Regions from separate parts of the Lysinibacillus sp. JK80 genome, predicted to be linked through region 1. Evidence: riboswitches for the same ligand, from Rfam matches in the RefSeq annotation. Region 1 holds a riboswitch; the other holds the start of a gene.
The links. A riboswitch is a leader RNA that binds a small molecule or an ion and turns the genes downstream of it on or off. The one in region 1 is predicted to bind FMN.
Positions count from the first base shown of each region.

Region 2: another riboswitch for FMN. It lies ahead of HXV90_RS09465 (ECF transporter S component); the one in region 1 lies ahead of ribE (riboflavin synthase).

Region 1 covers NZ_CP058997.1:1,547,418-1,554,330, reverse strand. Annotated here, with positions in the region: gene HXV90_RS08270 (VanW family protein) at 1-209, shown strand, start outside; gene HXV90_RS08265 (methyl-accepting chemotaxis protein) at 307-1,131, shown strand; gene HXV90_RS08260 (HAD-IA family hydrolase) at 1,178-1,795, opposite strand; gene HXV90_RS08255 (YibE/F family protein) at 2,036-2,812, opposite strand; gene HXV90_RS08250 (YibE/F family protein) at 2,809-3,933, opposite strand; FMN riboswitch at 4,154-4,279, shown strand; FMN riboswitch at 4,396-4,521, shown strand; gene ribE (riboflavin synthase) at 4,721-5,359, shown strand; gene ribB (3,4-dihydroxy-2-butanone-4-phosphate synthase) at 5,384-6,013, shown strand; gene ribH (6,7-dimethyl-8-ribityllumazine synthase) at 6,029-6,511, shown strand; gene HXV90_RS08230 (spore germination protein) at 6,650-6,913, shown strand, end outside.
Region 2 covers NZ_CP058997.1:1,787,057-1,793,969, reverse strand. Annotated here, with positions in the region: gene HXV90_RS09480 (ATP-binding protein) at 1-1,391, shown strand, start outside; gene sigX (RNA polymerase sigma factor SigX) at 1,470-2,003, shown strand; gene HXV90_RS09470 (RNA polymerase subunit sigma) at 2,000-3,286, shown strand; FMN riboswitch at 3,430-3,615, shown strand; gene HXV90_RS09465 (ECF transporter S component) at 3,833-4,420, shown strand; gene HXV90_RS09460 (sodium-dependent transporter) at 4,640-5,986, shown strand; gene HXV90_RS09455 (STAS domain-containing protein) at 6,559-6,913, opposite strand, start outside.

The DNA of each region.
Region 1 (6,913 bases):
TCAAATATGTCGAGCGCCATCATCATTCGTTAGATGTAGGATATGTCCCAAAAGGAAGAGATGCTACGGTTTCTTATGATACGTTAGATTTTAGGTTTCAAAACTCAAATGATGTACCATTTTTAATTAAGGCAAGTTATGGAGAGAATTCTCTAACAATTGAAATTCGAACGGCAGAAAAATATGTAGAATTATTGAAAAAACCATAATGTTGTAAGGAGACACCACTGGACATTGGTGTCTTTTTTCGGATCGCATGATATAGTTAAATTGATACAATTCAGAAAATTTTAGGGGGAAAAGACAATGCATCCTAAACTACAAGCAACGATTGATTCGATTGATTTATACCAAGCAACTTACCCAGAGGATGCTTGTGTCATCGTGGCAGATACGGAAAAAGTGCTTGCCTACAAACCAGGAAAAAAGGTTGACTTAAAAGTTGGGGTTGGTGACCCAGTACATAAATATCGAGGTACAGCAACAGAAATAGCGTTAAGTTCAGGAAAATTTGTGAAAGAGGAGCGTAGCGCAGAAGGTTTTGGTATGGCCTATATCGCCTCTGCCCAGCCTATTTTTGAAGGAGGACGTATTATTGGCGTAGTAAGTGCCATTATTTCCAACGAAAAAATGGATAGTATGCGTCTATTGGCAACTGAGCTTTCGAGTGCTGTAGAAGAAATGACAGCTACAAATGAAGGATTAGCCACTGCCAGTAAGGATGTATCCAATCGTTTGGAAGAGCTATCTAATTTCGCGGAATCGATGACAGGCGATATTGAACAAATTAATGTGATTGTCCATTTAGTAAAAGATTTAGCTATGAAATCGAGAATTCTTGGTCTAAACGCATCGATAGAAGCAGCACGTTCAGGTGAGCATGGGCGTGGCTTTGCGGTGGTCGCTTCTGAAATACAAAAAATGTCCCAGAGTAGTACAGAAAGTGCTGATAGCATAACTGTGCAACTAGAAAATATTAAACAATCCATCGATCAGGTCAATGCATCAACAAATCAAATTGCTGCGTTTACACAGCAGTTTGCTGCGAGTATGCATGAATTAACAGATGCCTACAAAGGGGTTAATAGTACAGCAGAAAAGCTAATGCAAATTAGTGACATCAAAGGATAGGCATATAAAAAGGATAATAGACAAGTGCTATTATCCTTTTTCATGATTAAATGATCTCTAAAATTTCCTGTGGTGTAGAGACACTGTATTCTGGTTCGTCATTTTGCACGACTTCTTTGGCATCATAGCCCCATTCCACCCAAATAATTGGTATACCGGCTTTCTTACAAGCAACAATATCCCTTTGCTCGTCTCCAATGTATACGACGTTAGACGAGTCGACATTTGCTTCCTTTAAAAACTTTTTCATTACTTTGTCCTTACCAAAAATGCGGTTAGAGCAAAGTACATCTGCTACACAATGAATACCGTTCATTTTAAGAAATTCTAAAATATTCTCTTTAGAGTTTGAGGAAATAATCAGGATTTTATAGCCTCTTTTATCAATCTCTATTAATAGTTCTTTCATTCCTTCAAAAAGATGAACATCATTTAATGATTGACGATACAATTTATAAAATTGCGGTAAAATCATAGGCAACTTATACATTGGAAAGTCGAATAATTTACTGCGTTCTGAAATTGATAATTTTTTTAATGTATCAATTTCCTTTAATTCAATGCCTTTAAATTTATATTTTTGGGCTAAAGTATTCCATGCTGAGGCAAACACAGCAGTAGAATCTGCAAGCGTCCCATCAAAATCAAAGATAATATGCTTCATTGCAAACTTTCTCCTTTTTCATCTCGTTGTATTGACGTTCTATGCTAAAAAATGTTACATGGAATGGGCATCTAGTATTCTTGAAATAACAACCATTTTGAGCGTACGTAAACATCTTATGGTAAATATTATCAGAAAATACGGCGATTGCAATGAAAATAGTACAACAAAAGGAGGTGTCTCAAAAATCCATTGAGACACCTAGACATTATTGTGTTTTATGATAGGTACTGGTAATTTTTATAAAAGTTTTTCTGTTTTTTCGCGTGTTTGAATTAAATAAAAGGCATTGATGCAGGCGGCAATCGGAATAATCAATGCAATGCCGATTCCTGCACAAAAAATGGTTGTCATTTCGGCACTAAAAACCTTGGAGTTAACAATTTCCCCAATCGAATAGGAGAGGTCCTTGAACCAGATTAATAAGCTTAAATAGCCACCAAAGAAAGCAAAAAATAACGTATTAGTATCGGTTCCTAATATATCTCTTCCTATGCTTAAGCCAGCTGTAAATAATTTTTTTCTACTCATCGAAGGATTGCGATAAAAAATCTCATGCATAGAGGTAGCGATGGAAATGGCTACATCCATAATGGCACCAATCGTACTCATAATGATGACTGATGCACCAATCTGCACAAAATTAACACCAATGTAGAGAGAAAAGATGCTGATTTCTTCAGTTGATTCTTCGCCAAACCCTTGGATCATCGACTTTTCCGTTACAAAGGTAATAAAGAGTAGTAACATACCTATCGTCACCATCGTCGAGATAAAGGCTGTAATGGTTTTACTGTTTGTTTTATTGATATAGAAAAGACTAATACAGCTAATGACCGTACAGGCAATAAACGTCAAGATGATGGGGCTATTTTTAGGGTTTGTCATTAAAAAAATGGTGACAAAGAGCACACCAAAGTTTAGGAATAAAGAAAGAAATGAGCGTATCCCCTGTCTACCGCCGACAAGTACCATTAACACGAATAATATAACTGCTAATAAGACGACAACATTCATCCTTGAACCCTCTTTCGATTAATGAAAAATATAGCGGTATACTGACTGATAGGAATCGTAAGGACAACACCAATACCCCCTGCTAAGGCACGGGCTAATTCTAATGAAAGATTTAAGGACAATGTAAGCCCTAATGTGGAAGAATTTTTTAAATAGAGAATAATCATAGGTATGGAGCCGCAAAGGTAGGCAAAGAATAAGATACTTGTAATGGTACCCATAATATCTTTACCGATTTCATGTCCCGAAGATTTCAGAGCCTTGACAGAGATTGTAGGATCTTGCTCGTATAAAGCAAAAATTGAGGAAGCCATTGTAATAGAAACATCCATTACTGCCCCAAGTGAGCCAATAAATAAACCTGCCATAAAGACGGTACGATAGGGACGTGTTAAAAATTGCATTTCTTCATAACGAAGACCATTTTCACCTGTCAACCACATTACAATAGAGCTTATGATAAGCGCTATAACAGTGCCTAAAAGTGTGGACACGATGGCTACATATGTTTTTGTATGCAATCCACTAATAAGTAGTAGCGAAATAATCGTAAATAGCAGGGCGCAAATGCCGCTGACTAATAACAGGCTTACGCCCCCATGCTTCACATAAAGATCTAATGCGAATGATAAAATCACAGCATTGACACTCAAACTAATGATAGAAAATAAGCCTTGTCTTTTACCTACAATAAGTAGGGCAAAAATAAAAATCCATGCAATCATTACCATGGTTTGATCTCGTTTTAAATCGAGAATGGTTCCTGTTAAAACAGATTGTGTTGTGCGATCATCTAGCGTGACAAAGATTTCATTGCCTACATGGTATTCTTGATCAAAAGCACCAGACGAAGAATAGTCATTCGTCAAATGAATGGATTGCCCCTTATGCTGACCATTTTTGATAATGGCCATAATCTCCTGTGTAAACAAAAAATCCTCATTTTCATACATATCTGTCATCGGTTCTGATGCTGTTACATCCACTTGCGTTATTTCCGCTATCGGTCGATCATAAAATTGTTCGTTATGATGTACGAAAACGATCGAAACCCCACAACAGAGTGCTAATAGGGTATAGAAAATAGCTTGTTTAAAAGGTATATTTTTAAAAAATGTCAAGTAAATGACCTCCAAACTGCTAGACTGAATAGTCACTTGTAAAGGAACGTTTTTTTGATTAAGAAGTTCCATAAACAGGTTAAATGTCATCATTTTAATAACATCTTTTACATTTTTCAAGTCGAGTCAAAGCTGTTTAAAATTTATGCTTCGAAAAAAATTTAAAAAGAAGGATGGATAATATAATAAAATAGTGTTATCGTAAGACTAGCTAAATAAAAATATTCTTCGGGGTAGGGTGAAATTCCCGATCGGCGGTGATGAAGCAATTCAAAGTCCGTGAGCGCAAGCTGATTTGGTGCAAATCCAAAACCGACAGTTACAGTCTGGATGGGAGAAGGGTAAAAATGCGAACTTTTTAAATTGATTCTAATTTAGAAGGTTTATTTGACTATGCATTTATTACAAAACTTCCCAATCATCTTGTGGGAAGTTTTTTTATTTAGCTACAATCGAATAGAAGATGTTCTTCGGGGTAGGGTGAAATTCCCAATCGGCGGTGATGAAGCAATTCAAAGTCCGTGAGCGCAAGCTGATTTGGTGCAAATCCAAAACCGACAGTGATAGTCTGGATGGGAGAAGAACGAGTGAGATGACAGTCTATGAAAAAATTGTTTTCAAATAGGCTTATTTGTTGATGTCTTATACTCCCAAAACCCCTTTGATGTAAAGGGGTTTTTATTTTTTATTGCTAACGAGAGAAGGGAGAAGGATAAGGCACAAAAATAGGTAGATCAACTTTAAAAGTTAAGGATAGAAGTGCTAATAAAGTAGAGTAGGTGATGGAATGTTTACAGGACTTGTAGAGGATATTGGTATCATAAAAGCCTTGCAAAGTGATCGGGACAGTATGAAAATTACGGTTCAATCAGCCAAGATAACGGAGGATGTCAAGCTTGGTGACAGTATAGCGGTCAATGGAGTTTGTTTAACGGTGACAAATTTCACACAACAGCAGCTTACGATGGATGTTATGCCTGAAACAGTCAAAGCAACAAATCTACAGCAGCTGGCAATAGGTGATTCTGTTAATTTGGAGCGTGCCATGCCTGCTAATGGGCGATTTGGTGGCCATTTTGTTGCTGGTCATGTTGATGGAGTCGGCAAAATTTTGCGAAAACGTCCAGTAGCAAACGCTGTATATATTGATATCGAAATGTCAGAGGAGCTAACCAACTTTTGTATTCCAAAGGGTTCCATAACAATTGATGGCACAAGCTTAACCCTTTTTCATGTTGAAGCCAATAGTGTCACAATTTCACTTATTCCTCATACTTACAAAGAAACCGTTTTAGGTATGAAGAGGGTTGGAGCAATCGTTAATATCGAAACCGATTTAGTTGGAAAATACATTATAGGGCAATTAAAAAAGGGGCAAACAACACCAGCTATTACAAGAGATTATTTAGCACAACATGGTTTTTAAATCACAGAATAGGAGTTGATCATCGTGCTACATTCAATTGAAGAAGCCATAGAGGATTTAAGGCAGGGCAATATGATTGTGGTGGTTGATGATGAGGATCGAGAAAATGAAGGAGATCTTCTGGCACTCGCTGAATTCATCACACCAGCAACAATCAACTTTATGGCAACCAATGGTAGAGGTTTAATTTGTACGCCGATTTCGCAGCAGCTTGCACAAAAGCTAGATTTATATCCAATGGTTCAGCACAATACAGATAACCATCAAACCGCATTTACGGTAAGTATCGATCATGTAGAAACAACGACAGGGATTAGCGCCTTTGAGCGTGCGCTAACGATACAAAGAATGATAGAAAAGCAAGCTAAGCCAACTGATTTTCGTCGACCAGGCCATATTTTTCCGTTGATTGCGAAAGAGCAAGGCGTGCTGGAACGGAGAGGGCACACGGAGGCCACTATTGACCTAGCGAAGCTTTGTCATAGCGTACCTGCAGGTGTTATTTGCGAAATTATGGGTGATGATGGGCATATGCTTCGGTTTGAAGAACTAACAAATTACGCTGCACATCATGGCTTAAAAATGATCTCGATAGAAGCATTGGTTGCTTATCGTAAACAATTATCCACTAATAAAACTAAAATTTCTATGTAAAAAGGAGAAGGAACAATGGGTCAAACATTTGAAGCACAATTAATTGGAACGGATTTGAAAATTGCAGTAGTAGTGGGTCGTTTTAATGAGTTTATTACTAGCAAATTATTGGATGGGGCAATGGATGGTTTAACTCGTCATGGGGTTGATTCTGCATCTATTGATGTTGCATGGGTGCCAGGGGCTTTTGAAGTTCCTTTTATAGCAAAACAACTGGCAGAAACAAAGAAATATGATGCTATTATTGGTTTAGGTACTGTTATTCGTGGCTCTACAACACACTATGACTATGTTTGTAATGAATCAGCAAAAGGCATTGCCAATGTGTCATTGTCAACGAATGTACCTGTTATTTTTGGAATTGTTACTACTGAAAATATTGAACAGGCAATTGAACGTGCAGGAACAAAATCTGGTAATAAAGGCTATGATGCGGCAATGTCTGCAATTGAGATGGCAAATCTAAAGAAAATGATTGGATCAGGACAATTTGAATAGTCTTCACAACATTCGTTTCTTTGAATATTTTGAACAACCATGGGAAAAATATGCTTAAGTGTATTTATTGAAGGTGATTGTTTTCATAAATGTACTAATCTTGAGCTGGCTCAGTAGGAGATGAGAAGTATTTCATCAATGGAACAAATTAATTTGAAAATGTTGAAATCACTATTTCAACGCTCTGCTGATGTGATTTTCCAACAATATAATTTTCAGCAATATACAGTACATTTGATAACTTGTGATGCAATGGTCAATGAGCAAATACTTCAAACTGTGGTTGTTCAACGTGTTCAATCTTTGTTATGCAATGTCACGGAGGACATGCTAGAGGAAGAAATTGAACAGCATTTACACATTCCCTATTTACAAAAGATTTTATCGAAAGAAGATACGGTA
Region 2 (6,913 bases), 240 kb from region 1:
TGCCTTCTTCAACTGATCAAGAAAAAATGGAATCTTATGTCGTACTTGGTTTTCCCCTAAATGTTGAAAATGCAGTACATGGAGCTGTCTTCATCTACCAAAGCCCAGATGCGCTACATAAAACGTCTAAGGAAACTACGAAAATTGTCTTTTTAGCAGCCTTCATAGCATTTGTGTTGACGACATTCTTCGCATTCTTCCTTTCTTCACGTATAACTTCGCCATTAAGAAAAATGCGTGAATTAGCTTTTGAAATTGCAAAAGGGAATTTTGAAGCGAAAATGCCTACTACCCAAAATGACGAAATTGGTCAGCTTGCCGTTGCCTTCAACCAAATGGGCCGTCAATTAAAGCATAATTTAGAGGTTATCAATCAAGAAAACGAACAGCTTTCTAATATTTTGACATCTATGACAGATGCAGTGATTACGTTTAATCGGGATCGTACAATATTATTAAGTAATCCACCAGCCGAACGTCTGATGCAAAAGTGGTTTGTCAACAAAGGCTCACAAAGTGCAAAACCTATTCCGCCAGAGCTGTATCATATGCTTGATCATGTGCTGATGTTTGAGGATAAACTAGAAGAGGAAATTGAAATGGATGGCAGCTATTATACATTTACCATTAGTCCTCTTTATAGTGGGGAAATGATACGTGGTGCTGTCGCTGTTATTCGTGATATGACTGAACAGCATCGCTTAGAAAAACTAAGATCGGATTTTATTGCGAATGTCTCTCATGAGCTTCGGACACCGATTGCCATGCTTCAAGGTTACTCAGAAGCATTAATGGATGACGATTTTATTCAGGATCAGGAAGAGCGAAATGAGATTACCAAAATTATTTATGATGAATCGAAGCGAATGGGTCGCCTTGTGACAGATTTATTAGATTTGGCACGTATGGAATCAGGGCATATGACGCTTTATAAAGATGAATTACCAATTAATTCTACTTTTGAACGTATTACACAAAAATTTGCACAGGTAGCAAAAGAAAAGCACGTTCGTCTGCTGTTTGAGAGTGAATTTAATGACGAGGCCATGATTAATATAGATGAGGATCGCATTGAACAAGTGCTTACAAATTTAGTTGACAATGCCCTGAGACATACAGATGAAGGGTCTGTGACTGTAAAAGTAGAGCAGGAGCCGACATTTGCTAAAATATCTGTTCAAGATACAGGACATGGCATCCCTCAAGAGGACTTACCCTATGTCTTTGAACGTTTTTATAAAGCAGATAAGGCACGTACTCGTTCCAAGGGTGGAACTGGTCTCGGCTTAGCCATTGCTAGAAATATTGTGAAGGCACACTCAGGTAATATTATGGTAGACAGTGTGTTGAAAGAGGGTACGACCTTCACGTTTTATTTACCGTTCGATTAATAACAAGTATTGCTATTAATTGGCTGTAACTTCTATGAATGTAAGACGACAAATATTATAGAACGGGGGTGGAGTGCTTTGAATGACTCCGTGTTCCATCGACTATACGATGCATATCACCAAGACGTGTTTCAGTTTTTAATATATTTAGTAAAAAACCGTACACTTGCCGAAGATTTAGCACATGAAGTTTATGTACGAGTGTTGCGCTCATACGATCAATTTGCAGGCAATAGTAGTGAGAAAACTTGGCTATTTGCTATTGCTAAAAATGTAGCAATTGATCATTTTAGAAAGCAAGCTGTACGTCAAAAGCATTCACATGATTTCTTTGACTGGGAAACGGAACAGCTCCATTCAACCACGCCATCACCGGAAGATATGCTACAGGCCAGTGATGAATTTATGCAGGTGGAATCAGCACTTGAAAACTGTACAGGCGACCAAAAAATGGTCATTATTATGCGCTATTTTCAAGATTTATCGATTGCAGAAACAGCGCAAATACTAGATTGGACAGAAGCTAAGGTAAAAACGACCCAGCATCGAGCCATTAAATTTTTAAGGCAACAGCTACAGCCGATTAGAGAACAGGAGGCGAAACGGCAATGACGCATAAGCCATTTGATGATGAACAGCTTGAACATGTCTTGAACAATGCCCCTAAGCTTTCTGACCGCCGTTCAAAAGAAGAAATATTAAATCGGTTAATGGCAGATGCTCGCTTGCAGGATAATAGTCACCTACAAGAAGCGATACAACAACCTATAGAGAATGAAGAAGCACAACAAGAAAGTAAATCTTTAATACAAGATGAACGACCATCACGATTTAAGTTCCGAAAAATGCCGATTTTTACGAGTGTAGCAGCAGTTTTCGTGATAACGGTACTCGTTGGCTTCATGTTCATGAATAATGACGCTAGCCAAAAAGATCTAGCTAGTACGCCAGAAACGGCTAATTACTCTACGTTACAGGAAGATCGTTCTGCTAAAGAGGCAGCTACCCAGGATGAGGCACTTCAATCCAGTATTGTATCGGAGCATGAGCGTATGCTATCTTTACGGTCGTCTGTCTATGAGGAAGATGTGAAAGATGCTGTCGTTTTCCGTATTGGTTTGGCAGGACGCGATGCAGAAAGTGTTCCAATGACATATGTGATACCAAATGAGCGTGTAGCAACTGATTTTGGAACAGAAAAGCCTTCTACCCTACAGATGTATGAAAAATATGCTCCTCAAATAGATGAAGAAGCCAAAGGGTTTACGGATTATCATCCTTTTAAAGGTGAACTGAAGGAGAAGGAAGACAAGCTTGTCCACGTATTACCAAAGGACAATGACTATGATGTTGCATCAGCTACCGTTAATGAGTACAAAGGGACTTTAGAGGATACCTTCTCGGATTCTGAATATACGGAAGTTGAGATTCAAAATGAAGATGGCACACCTTATGAGTTTTCTCAGGAGGGTGAGCCAAGTCAAGCCATGTCATTAACAAACGCCAAGCATTTTAATTATTATTTATACCAAGATGGTAGTGGGGCAGAATACCTGTCACCAGATTTCCGTCAAACATTTGCTAATGTTACAGAAGCACTTACACTAATGAAAAACAAAAATGATGATGTTTATGTAACAGTGGTTCCTGAAAATGTAACATATACCGTGAAAGAGGAAGCAGAAGGTGTAGTCGTAACATTCGATATTCCCTTAGATTTAGCATCGATGGAGTCAATTCGCGCTACCCAATTGATTGAAGCTATGATGTTAACTGCTGCTAGCTTTGACCAACAATTACGCTTGGATAATGTGGTCCAAGAAAGCTGGGAAGGATTCGATTTAAAAACGTATTTGCCCAAGCCTGTGGGGCCAAATAAACAATATATGCCTTAGTCAAAATCAAAAATGGAGCATTCCTGTAACATGGAATGCTCCATTTTTACAATACTTACAAATCTAATCGGAATTTTTTAAGCAGAACTATTTACTTTTTCTTAATAATTAATTATAGTAAGGTTGTAGTATAAAATAATATGATTCATCTTCGGGGCAGGGTGAAAATCCCGACCGGCGGTAATAGAGTGGTGAACCGTTAATGTTTCCATTAACTCGAATGGTTTATGCTTCGCTCTTCAGCCCGCGACCTGTGCAAATTTATTTGCATGGCTGACTTGGTGTAATTCCGAGGCCGACAGTTAAAGTCTGGATGGGAGAAGATGGAGGTACGATCGTCATTCATTGTTATGAAATAAACTATGACCGAGCGCTTTTTTTGTATGGCTTTTTAAACAGTGCTCAAAAATAGTTTAAATTGACGCTTATTCGTCATGCCTTTCTCCCTTGTGCTCTTTATGCATAAGGGTTTTTTCGTGCTAACAATTGAAAGATCGTCACCTTTCTTCTTGCGAGATTGAATCAGCAAAGAGGAGAGAGTTTTCTATGAAGAAAAATGTTAAACTTCAATCGTTTATTACGATTGGCATGCTGAGCAGTATTTCGTTTTTATTAATGCTTTTTAATTTCCCAATTCCACCATTCCCAGCATTCTTGGAAGTCGACTTTAGTGATATGCCTGCATTAATAGCAGCCATCACAATGGGGCCTGTAGCTGGTATTTTAGTAGAATTATTTAAAAATGTATTGGATTGGATTTTCTCTGGAACGCCAACAGGCGTGCCAGTAGGTCATATTGCCAACTTTGCAACAGGCATTTTATTTATTTTGCCTGTAAGCCTTATTTTTAATCGCTTTAAAACAATTGCTGGTCTTGTTGGAGGTTTAGCGACAGGAACAGTCGTAATGGCAGTAGGGATGAGTATTTTAAACTACGCAGTATTTTTACCGATGTACACATACTTCTTAGGAATGGAACCTGTTGTAGGTGACTCACTTTATAAAATGATTATCGCTGGGATTTTACCATTTAACATTGTGAAAGGTATTTTATTAACGGCTATTATGGCGTTTTTATTTACAACTATGCGCAAGTGGATCGACCGCCAGCGTTCTATCTATATAACAAAATAATTTTTACTAACCTCGGGTGAACATACCTGAGGTTTTTTGTTGGAAGGAATGATGGATAGGGAAAGGTGTGAAGAATAGAAAGGCTAAACTAACGGATAAATATAGAAAAAAGTAATGGGGTAAAAAAGCTAACTAGTACTTTATAATTATAACCTAGTCGAAAGCTATATTTTCATGTAAAATAGAGAAGAGTTTAGAATGTTTGAGGAGTTTGAAGAGATGAGTGGAAAAAAAGGACAATGGTCTAGTAAATTAGGTTTTATTTTAGCATCAGCTGGTGCGGCGATCGGACTAGGGGCAATTTGGAAACTTCCCTATGTAACAGGACAAAGTGGTGGAGGAGCATTTTTCCTTATCTTTGTATTATTTACCTTGTTAATAGGACTACCGATGTTATTGTCCGAGTATGTTTTAGGACGTGGTACACAATCCGAGGCTGTAACAGCGTATAAAAAAATTGCTCCAACTAAGCCAGGATGGGCCTGGATTGGTCGAATGGGCGTGCTAGGCTGTTTTTTATTATTAACTTTTTATAGCGTTGTTGGAGGTTGGATCTTTATTTATAGCGGGCTAGGTGTAGCTGGCGCGGTAATTGATCCAGCAGTAGATCCTGCTGAATTATTTGGAAAAATTATAGGCACGCCTTGGATTACGCTAGTTGGTCTAGTGTTGTTTACATTAGCCAACGTACTTGTGATTTCATTAGGTGTACAAAATGGGATTGAAAAGGCCAATAAATGGATGATGCCGTTACTTTTCATAATGTTCATTGTCCTTGTTGTGCGTGCAGTTACATTAGATGGGGCAATGGAAGGGGTAAAATTCTTCTTATGGCCTGATTTCTCGAATATTACGGGTAAGGCATTATTAGAAGCCTTAGGGCAATCGTTCTTTGGGTTAGCAGTAGGTTTTTCTTGTCTAGTTACATATAGCTCTTATCTAAAAAAAGATGTCAGTCTTCCGAATTCAGCGGGTTCTGTAGTGCTGTTAACCGTGCTTGTTTCATTTTTAGCAGGTTTAGCGATTTTCCCTGTTGTGTTCGCCTTTGATTTAGAGCCAGCAGCGGGTCCAGGTTTGCTATTTATGGTGCTACCAACAGCATTTAGTCAAATGCCATTTGGTGAAGTGTTTTTAGCCATGTTTTTATTGCTATTTTTATTTGCTACATTAACGTCATCATTTAGTTTATATGAGATTATCGTCGCGGCATTTATGGAGCATAGTCAGAAATCGCGTCCAATGTGGACACTTTTACTTGGTATAGTCGTGTTTATTGCAGCCATTCCAGCAGCGCTTTCTTCGAGTGTTTTATCGGATATAATGATTTTTGAGAAAAGTATCTTTGATGCAACCGATTTTTTAGTGTCGAATATCATGCTTCCGCTAGGGAATTTATTCATTGCTATTTTTATTGCCTATGTAGTGGATAAAGAATTTGTGAAGAGAGAATTGCTAACGGGAAGTCAAATGGGACAAGGGTATTATTCGACATATCGTATGTTAATGCTAGTTGTTGTACCGATTATCATTCTAGTTGTGTTTGTTAATATGCTACTGCAGTATTAAAGAAAAGGTATATTCCGCCATAGGAAAAATACCTTCTCTTAGTGTTAAAAACATAACAGTCAATAGAAAGGTAGAAGTGGATTTCTATTGCAAGGCTACTTGCTTTCCTGTGGGCGAGTGCCAGCAGCTTCCTCCGTGTAGGGGCTCACCTGTCTTGTTAATCCACGGGAGTCAAGAAGCCTTCCGCACCAACCCAAAAAATCTCAATCTTTTTAGCAAAGGTTTTCAAATAAAGTAAAGGAGTTCATTACCCTTTATGAAGAGGTGTTGTCACTCATCACTTCTCCACATTGAAAATAAGAGCCTATCCCCTCTAAGAATACAAATAATGGGTAGATTTGATCGCTATGCTACTATGAGGTAAAGACACTTTGTAGAATGGTTGATAGCGTCACTCCTATGGGATTTAGCGGCTCATCGGACGCCCCCCCTGGAAAGGACGCTGGCGGAACGAAAATCAACCTCTCGCCTTGCAAAGTTACTATTTCTACCGTTGACATCTTCTTTTTTTAACAACATAAAAAGGTGTATTCCGTCTAATAGGAATACACCTTTTATTATGATTATAGAGATTAATAATCGTTAAGTGATAGCTCACCTAGCCAATCTTCTTTAATAATCTTCCTTGCTTGTTCTTCACTTTCGGCAATAGGGAATACTTTATCAACCTGTGAAATAGCGAATAAGTTGCGAATGAAATCATCGACGACAATAATGGCGATTTTCTTATCTTTTACAGACACCTTCTTAGCAAAATTAACGATCATCCCGAATCCAGTACTATCAATATTTGTTACCCTTTGCATATCGATAATGTATCCGTGTTTTGTGTCTAAGCTAAGTGTTTGCAGCTCTGACTTTATTTCTTCAATCATCCCGTATTCTAAATCGCCTGTAAACGCAATCACAATATAATCAGCCTTTGTG